3 regions of the Streptomyces incanus genome follow, and region 1 is predicted to be linked to each of the others. Evidence: riboswitches for the same ligand, from Rfam matches in the RefSeq annotation. Region 1 holds a riboswitch; each other region holds the start of a gene.
What was found. Region 1 has a riboswitch for cobalamin ahead of cobN (cobaltochelatase subunit CobN). Riboswitches for the same ligand answer to the same signal wherever they lie in the genome.
Positions count from the first base shown of each region.

Region 2: it holds a riboswitch for cobalamin, as region 1 does, so the genes downstream of both, ACFP2V_RS22260 (ribonucleoside-diphosphate reductase subunit alpha) here and cobN (cobaltochelatase subunit CobN) in region 1, are expected to answer to the same signal.
Region 3: it holds a riboswitch for cobalamin, as region 1 does, so the genes downstream of both, ACFP2V_RS35960 (ABC transporter substrate-binding protein) here and cobN (cobaltochelatase subunit CobN) in region 1, are expected to answer to the same signal.

Region 1 covers NZ_JBHSPC010000036.1:14,297-16,554, forward strand. Annotated here, with positions in the region: gene cobG (precorrin-3B synthase) at 1-682, opposite strand, end outside; cobalamin riboswitch at 728-878, shown strand; gene cobN (cobaltochelatase subunit CobN) at 912-2,258, shown strand, end outside.
Region 2 covers NZ_JBHSPC010000073.1:24,811-27,068, forward strand. Annotated here, with positions in the region: gene mctP (monocarboxylate uptake permease MctP) at 1-343, shown strand, start outside; partial or broken gene ACFP2V_RS22255 (GNAT family N-acetyltransferase) at 403-971, shown strand; cobalamin riboswitch at 1,053-1,192, shown strand; gene ACFP2V_RS22260 (ribonucleoside-diphosphate reductase subunit alpha) at 1,317-2,258, shown strand, end outside.
Region 3 covers NZ_JBHSPC010000161.1:45,083-47,340, forward strand. Annotated here, with positions in the region: gene ACFP2V_RS35955 (FecCD family ABC transporter permease) at 1-128, opposite strand, end outside; gene ACFP2V_RS35960 (ABC transporter substrate-binding protein) at 125-1,180, opposite strand; cobalamin riboswitch at 1,243-1,454, opposite strand; gene ACFP2V_RS35965 (MFS transporter) at 1,980-2,258, opposite strand, start outside.

The sequences.
Region 1 (2,258 bases):
TCAGTTCGTCGACCCGCCAGACCTGTGCCCCGGTCTCCCGCAGCACCTCGAGGAACGCCTCGGCAGCGAGCAGCGCGGCCCGGGGCGCCTCGTCCCCGGACACCCGCAGGGCCTCGTCCGCCGAGCCGGTGACGAGCAGGGCGCCGCCGTCTTTGACCGCACGCACGGTCACATCGGCGCCGAGTCCGGCGACATCGCCGCGTCCGTCGTCGAGCGCGAACAGGAACCGCCCGGACAACGCCCGCGCCGCCTCGCTCGCGCACAGCGACTCGTCCAGGGCCGACAACCACGGCCGCACATCCCGGACCCCCCGTCCGTCGAGGCCGGACAGCGGTGAGGCGACGATGTTGCGTGCCCGTTCGTGCCCGCGTGACGGGAGCAGTCCGGCCGGGTCCAGCGACCCGGCGAGCCGGGCGCCGCAGTCGTCGCGCAGTCCACGCAACTGCACGTTGCCGCGCGAGGTCAGATGCAGTTCGCCGTCGCCCAGTTGGTCGGCCACGTCCGCGAGTACCTCGGCCTGCGGCACGGTGAGCACCCCACCGGGCACCCGGACCCGGGCCAGCGCGCCGTCGTCGGCGGTGTGCAGCCGCAACGACCCCGGACAGGCGTCACCGCGGTCCCGTGAGACCGCTGTGGCCTGGGACGACGGAGGGAGGGAAGCCGTGGACATGGCGGCGAGCATACCGACCGTCACACGGCGTCCAAGCCCTGCCCTCTTCCCCCGACCCTTACTATGATCTCGGCGGATCATCAGATCCGCCCTCGCCACGACGGCGACAGGGGAGGAAGCCGGTGCGAATCCGGCGCGGTCCCGCCACTGTGAGTCCGGCCACCAGGAGGCCGGACGAGTCAGGAACTCCCGCCGTCCAACACTGCCCGGGGCGCGGACCCCGAGGAAGGCCGGCCGACGCATGCCGCATTCGTCCGGGGAGCGCTCGACGCACCCCCGCATCCTGCTCCTGTCGACGTCCGACACGGACCTGCTCAGCGCGCGAGCGGCCGACGGCCCGGTGCCCTACCGCTTCGCCAACCCCTCCCGCCTCCCGCTCGACGACCTGCCCGCGCTCCTCGAGGGCGTCGGCCTGGTCGTCGTACGCCTCCTCGGCGGACTGCGCGCCTGGGAGGAGGGCCTCGACCTGCTGCTCGCCGACGGCCGCCCGGTCGTCGTCCTCACCGGTGAACAGGCCCCCGACGCCCAGCTGATGGCCGCCTCCACGGTTCCCGTCGGCATCGCCGCCGAGGCGCACGCCTATCTCGCCCACGGCGGACCCGCCAACCTCGAGCAGCTCGCCCGCTTCCTGTCCGACACGGTCCTGCTCACCGGCCACGGCTTCGAGGCGCCCGCGCCCGCACCCACCTGGGGCCCGCTGGAGCGCACACCCCGCGAGGACACCGACGGCCCGACCGTCGCCGTGCTCTACTACCGCGCCCATCACATGAGCGGCAACACCGCCTTCGTCCACGCCCTGTGCGACGCCGTGGAGAACGCGGGCGGGCGGCCCCTGCCGCTGTACGTGGCCTCCCTGCGCGCCCCCGAATCCGAACTGATCGAGGAGCTGCGCGCGGCGGACGTCATCGTCACGACCGTCCTCGCGGCCGGCGGCACCAAGCCCGCCGAGGCGTCCGCCGGCGGCGACGACGAGTCCTGGGACGCGGGCGCCCTCACCACCCTGGACGTGCCGATCCTCCAGGCCCTGTGCCTGACCGGCTCCCGCACCGCCTGGGAGGAGAGCGACGAGGGCGTCTCCCCGCTGGACGCCGCGAGCCAGATCGCCGTGCCCGAGTTCGACGGCCGCCTGATCACCGTGCCGTTCTCCTTCAAGGAGATCGACGCCGACGGCCTCCCGGCCTACGTCGCCGACCCCGAGCGCGCCGCCCGGGTGGCCGGCATCGCCGTGCGCCACGCCCGCCTGCGGCACATCCCGGCCGCCGACAAGCGCCTGGCCCTCGTCCTGTCCGCCTATCCGACCAAGCACTCCCGCATCGGCAACGCGGTCGGCCTGGACACCCCCGCCAGCGCGGTGGCCCTCCTGCGCCGGCTGCGGGACGAGGGATACGACTTCGGCGACACCGACGTCCCCGGACTGGCCTCCGGAGACGGCGACGAACTGATCCGCGCGCTGATCGAGGCGGGCGGCCACGACCAGGACTGGCTCACCGAGGAACAGCTCGCCCGCAACCCGGTGCGCATCCCGGCCGCCGACTACAAGCGCTGGTACGCCACCCTCCCCGAGGGACTGCGCACGGCCGTCGAGCAG
Region 2 (2,258 bases), on a different contig from region 1:
CACCCGCTGGTTCCACCGCTGGGCGCTGCTCGCGGGCTGGGCGGTCGGCATGGTCTACGGCACGGTCGCGGCGTACGGGGTGGCCTCGCCGACGCAGAAGCACTTCGGCGGCTCGTCCAAGGTGATCCCGGGTATCGGCGAGATCGGCTACATCGGCCTCACCGCCTTCGTGGTCAATGTCCTGGTCACGATCGCCCTGACCTTCGTCCTGAGGGCCGTCAAGGCGCCCGAGGGCATCGACGAGACCCGGCCGCAGGACTACACGGCGGACGCGGGCGATCCGGGCGTCAGCACCGAGCTGCCCCTGGACACGGCTGACACGGCCGCCGACGGCAAGCGCTGACGCGGTACGCGGGTACGACAACGGGCCGCGGATGTCTCCGGCGGCCCGTTGTCGTACCCGTGGGGCGCACTCGCCCCACAGACATCGTCACCCGGCCGGTGGAGCCGTACGAGTTCGAGGAACTCGGTGAACTCACCGCGCAGGCCTGTCTGCGCGACGGGCTGCTCGACTTCGGGGAGAGCGACGCGTACCTCGGTGAGCTCAGGGACGTCGCCGGGCGGGCCGCGGCCGCCGAGGCACCGGTCGCCGTGGAGGGGACCGGAGCGTGTCCCGGGACGTCGGAGGCGGGCGGCGCGGGAAGGGTGCTGGACGGGGTGACGTTCGTACCGCGCGGCGGGCCGATGGCCGATATGGCCGGGCCCGGCGAGGCGGAGATCCGGATGCTCGCGGTTGCCCGCACAGCCCGGCGCCGGGGTGTCGGGGTGTCGGGGAGGCCCTCGTCCGCGCCTGTGCCGACCGGGCACGGGCCACGGAGGGGTGCGTACGGATCGTGCTGTCGACCCGGCGGACGATGCGTACGGCCCACCGCATCTACGAGCGTCTCGGTTTCGTCCGCTCCCCCGGGCGGGACTGGAACCCCGTTCCGCACCTGGACGACATCACGCTGCCCGCCTATGAGCTGACGCTCCGACACCCCTGCGGGCCCTGCACCGCAGCGCCCGCCGGGACACAAGATATGGGACTGCCGACAGCGCCCGGCACAAGATGTATGCTCATGCTCGCTGTCGCCGCAGGGGAATCCGGTGCGAATCCGGAACTGTCCCGCAACGGTGTACTTGTGCGTGTTCGCGTTTCCCGCGTGCCCGCACGGGCTTCAGTCCGAGGACCTGCCGACAGTGCGCCCGGCCGTCCGGTCCGGGTGCCCGACGTCCGGGCCTCGCGGAATGGGCCGGTGGACGCGTGGCACGTTCGCGTGCCCGTGTGCTGCCCCCGCCCTCGCCGAGGCCCCGTGCCGAGCGAGGGAGAGCCCCACGTGACCATCGCGCCAGCCGATCCTGCTTCAGCGGTCGAGGTGAGCGACGGCCCCGGTGCCGCGCTGCTGCGGACCCTGACCGAGCTGACCGCCGATCTCCCCGACGCCGACCCCGGCCGGGTCGCCGCCGCCGCGCTGCGCGGCCGGTCCGCCCATGCGGACGAGGCCGAGCTGCGCGAGCTGGCCACCGAGGCGGCGGCCGGGCTCATCTCCGAGGATCCCGTCTACTCCCGGCTCGCCGCCCGCCTGCTGACCCTCGGCATCCGCGCCGAGGCCGCCTCGCAGGGTGTCACGTCGTTCACCTCGTCGATCGCCGCCGGGCACCGCGAGGGCCTCATCGCGGACCGGACCGCCGAGTTCGTCCTGCTGCACCCGGACCGTCTTGACGCGCTGATCGACCCCCGCGCGGACGACCGCTTCGGCTACTTCGGGCTGCGCACCCTGTACAGCCGCTATCTGCTGCGGCATCCGGTCACCCGCAAGGTCGTCGAGGCACCGCAGCACTTCCTGCTGCGGGTCGCCGCCGGTCTCGCCGAGAACGGCACCCCCCGCGCGGTGGACGAAGTCGCCGCGCTGTACGGCCTGATGAGCCGCCTGGAGTACCTTCCCTCCTCCCCCACCCTGTTCAACTCCGGTACCCGGCACCCCCAGATGTCCTCCTGTTACCTGCTCGACTCCCCCAAGGACGAGCTGGACTCCCTCTACGACCGCTACCACCAGGTGGCCCGCCTCTCCAAGCACGCCGGCGGCATCGGCCTGGCCTACTCCCGCATCCGCTCGCGGGGTTCGCTGATCCGCGGCACCAACGGGTACTCCAACGGCATCGTCCCGTTCCTGAAGACCCTGGACGCCTCCGTCGCCGCCGTGAACCAGGGCGGCCGGCGCAAGGGCGCGGCGGCGGTCTACCTGGAGACCTGGCACTCCGACGTCGAGGAGTTCCTG
Region 3 (2,258 bases), on a different contig from region 1:
TGGGCCATCACCGACGCCCACACGTCGGCGGTGGAGATGTCGGCGGGCCCGATGGTCACGGCGACGGCGACGGAGGCGGCCAGTGCCGCGAGCCCGCCGCCGGTCAGCAGCAGGGCGCGGAGGCTCACTTGGTGAGCCCGGCATCGCGCAGGCCGGCGGCGACCTGCTCGATCCCTTCGACGGTGCGGATGGAGGGGTTCATCGCCTGGCCGCTGAGCAGGACGTACCGCTTCTTCTTCACTGCGGCGAGGTTGCGCGTGGCCGGATTGGTCTCCAGGAAACGAATCTTCGCGTCGGCGGTTTCCGCTGTCTGGGACCTGCGGGTCAGGTCGCCGAGGACTATGACGTCGGGATCGCGGTCGGCGACGGTCTCCCAGTTGATCTGCGGCCACTCGTCGTGGGTGTCGGAGAAGGCGTTCTCGGCACCGACCTCGCGGGTGATGGCGCCGGGGGCGCCGCAGCAGCCGGCCAGGTAGGGCGACTGGGAGTTGGCGAACCAGTACATGAGGGAGGCGCCGGAGGCGTCCAGGCCGTCGGTGGCCCTGCGCACCCGCTCCTTCAGTTCCGCGACCAGTTCGTCGCCACGCTCCTCGACGTCGAAGACGCGCGCGAGATCGCGTATTTCGCCGTAGACGGTGTCGAGGGTGAGCGCCGTGCTGCGGGAGCCGTCGCCGCCGCTGTCGTTGTCCTTCCCGGCGGCGCAGTCCGCCGGGGAAACATATGTGGGGACGCCCAGTTCCTCGAACTGCTCGCGGGTGGCGACGCCGCCCTTGCCGAGCGTGGAGACGAAGGAGGCGGTGACGAAGTCGGGTTCGGTGTCCAGCACCTTCTCGAAGGAAGGGGTGTCGTCCGCCAGGCGGGGGACCGACGCGCTGGCCTTCTCCAGGCCCTTCGGCACCGGATCGGTCCAGGTGGCGGTGCCGGCCATGCGGTCGGCGAGGCCGAGGGAGAGCAGGATCTCGGTGGTGCCCTGGTTGAGGGAGACGACCCGCTCGGGTGCCGACTCCACCGTGACCTGGTTCCCGCAGTTGTCGAAGGTCAGCGGGTAGCCGGACGCGGCGGACTGTTCCGGGCTGTCGGCGGCGGCGTCGCCGGCTCCGCCGCAGGCGGTGAGCAGCAGGGCGGGGGTGAGGAGAAAGGCTGCGGCACGGCAGCGGGGATCGGAGAGAGCACGGGGCACGGGCACGCCTTGCACTGTCGGGGCTCGTACGCGGAGCCTGGCCTACAAAGGGCCCCACCGCCGACGGCGGCGAGGTGCCAGCAGGTCTTCGGACTCGGGTTCGCCCGGACGGAGCGCCTTCCCAGGGCGGTGCGCGCCGGCCCTTTGGCCGACCCGCCGCCCCAGTGGCGTCATGAGTGCTCCGCCCGTCCCCCTCACCGCTGCGCGTCAGTTCCGGATTCCCACCGGATTCCCTGGCCTCGGATGTGGCACGACTGGCTCCGGAAGCGTATCAAGGCGCTTGTATGACCTGGTCGCGGGCGCACCTCACCGCCGTTCACGCCCGCGACGATGCGTTCCGCTACCGCTCGCCGAGTTCGCCGACGGTTTCCGCCCCGGCTGTCCCACACGGCCGGGCGCCTGACGAACCGGGACCCGGTGCTCGACGGCGGCCGGCAGACCGTTGCCGCCGGTCACCGCGAGGCCACCGGCAGGCCCCTGGACACCGAGTCGGGCCCGCCCGCGCCCGATGGCCCCTGCCCGGTTCGTCCCCTTCACACCGGGCGCTTCGAGCACGACGGGATCGTGCGCGAGGCGCCCGAGGGCGTCCCGTCCGCACAGAGCTGTTTTGAACGTGCCCACGGGCAGCCGACGAGGGCGAACCGATGGAGAGGCACTCTTGCGAGCGTGCGCTGTCCGGAGGATGGGGGCCGGCAGCCGCCGGCTCGGGCGAGGCCCTGTTCTCCAGCCGTGGTCCCTCACGCCCGGCCTGCGCTTCGGCCTCGTGCCGGCACTCGCCCTTCAGGGCCGATGCCGGTCGTCACGTGACCGTACGCGCCTCTTGATCGGCCACGGCCGAGCCTTCCATGATCACCTCGGAGCGTCGGCCGCCCCGGTCCATCAGGCCGCCCGTGAAGGCCAGGCCGAGGCCGGCCAGAGCAAGAGCCGCACCGGCCAGGCTGGGCGCGGCCCAGCCCCAGCCTGCCGAGATGACCAGGCCGCCGATCCAGGCCCCGCCCGCGTTGGCCAGGTTGAACGCGGAGTGGTTGGAGGCCGCCGCCATCGTCGGAGCGTTCTTGGCCTTGGCCATGAGCAGCAT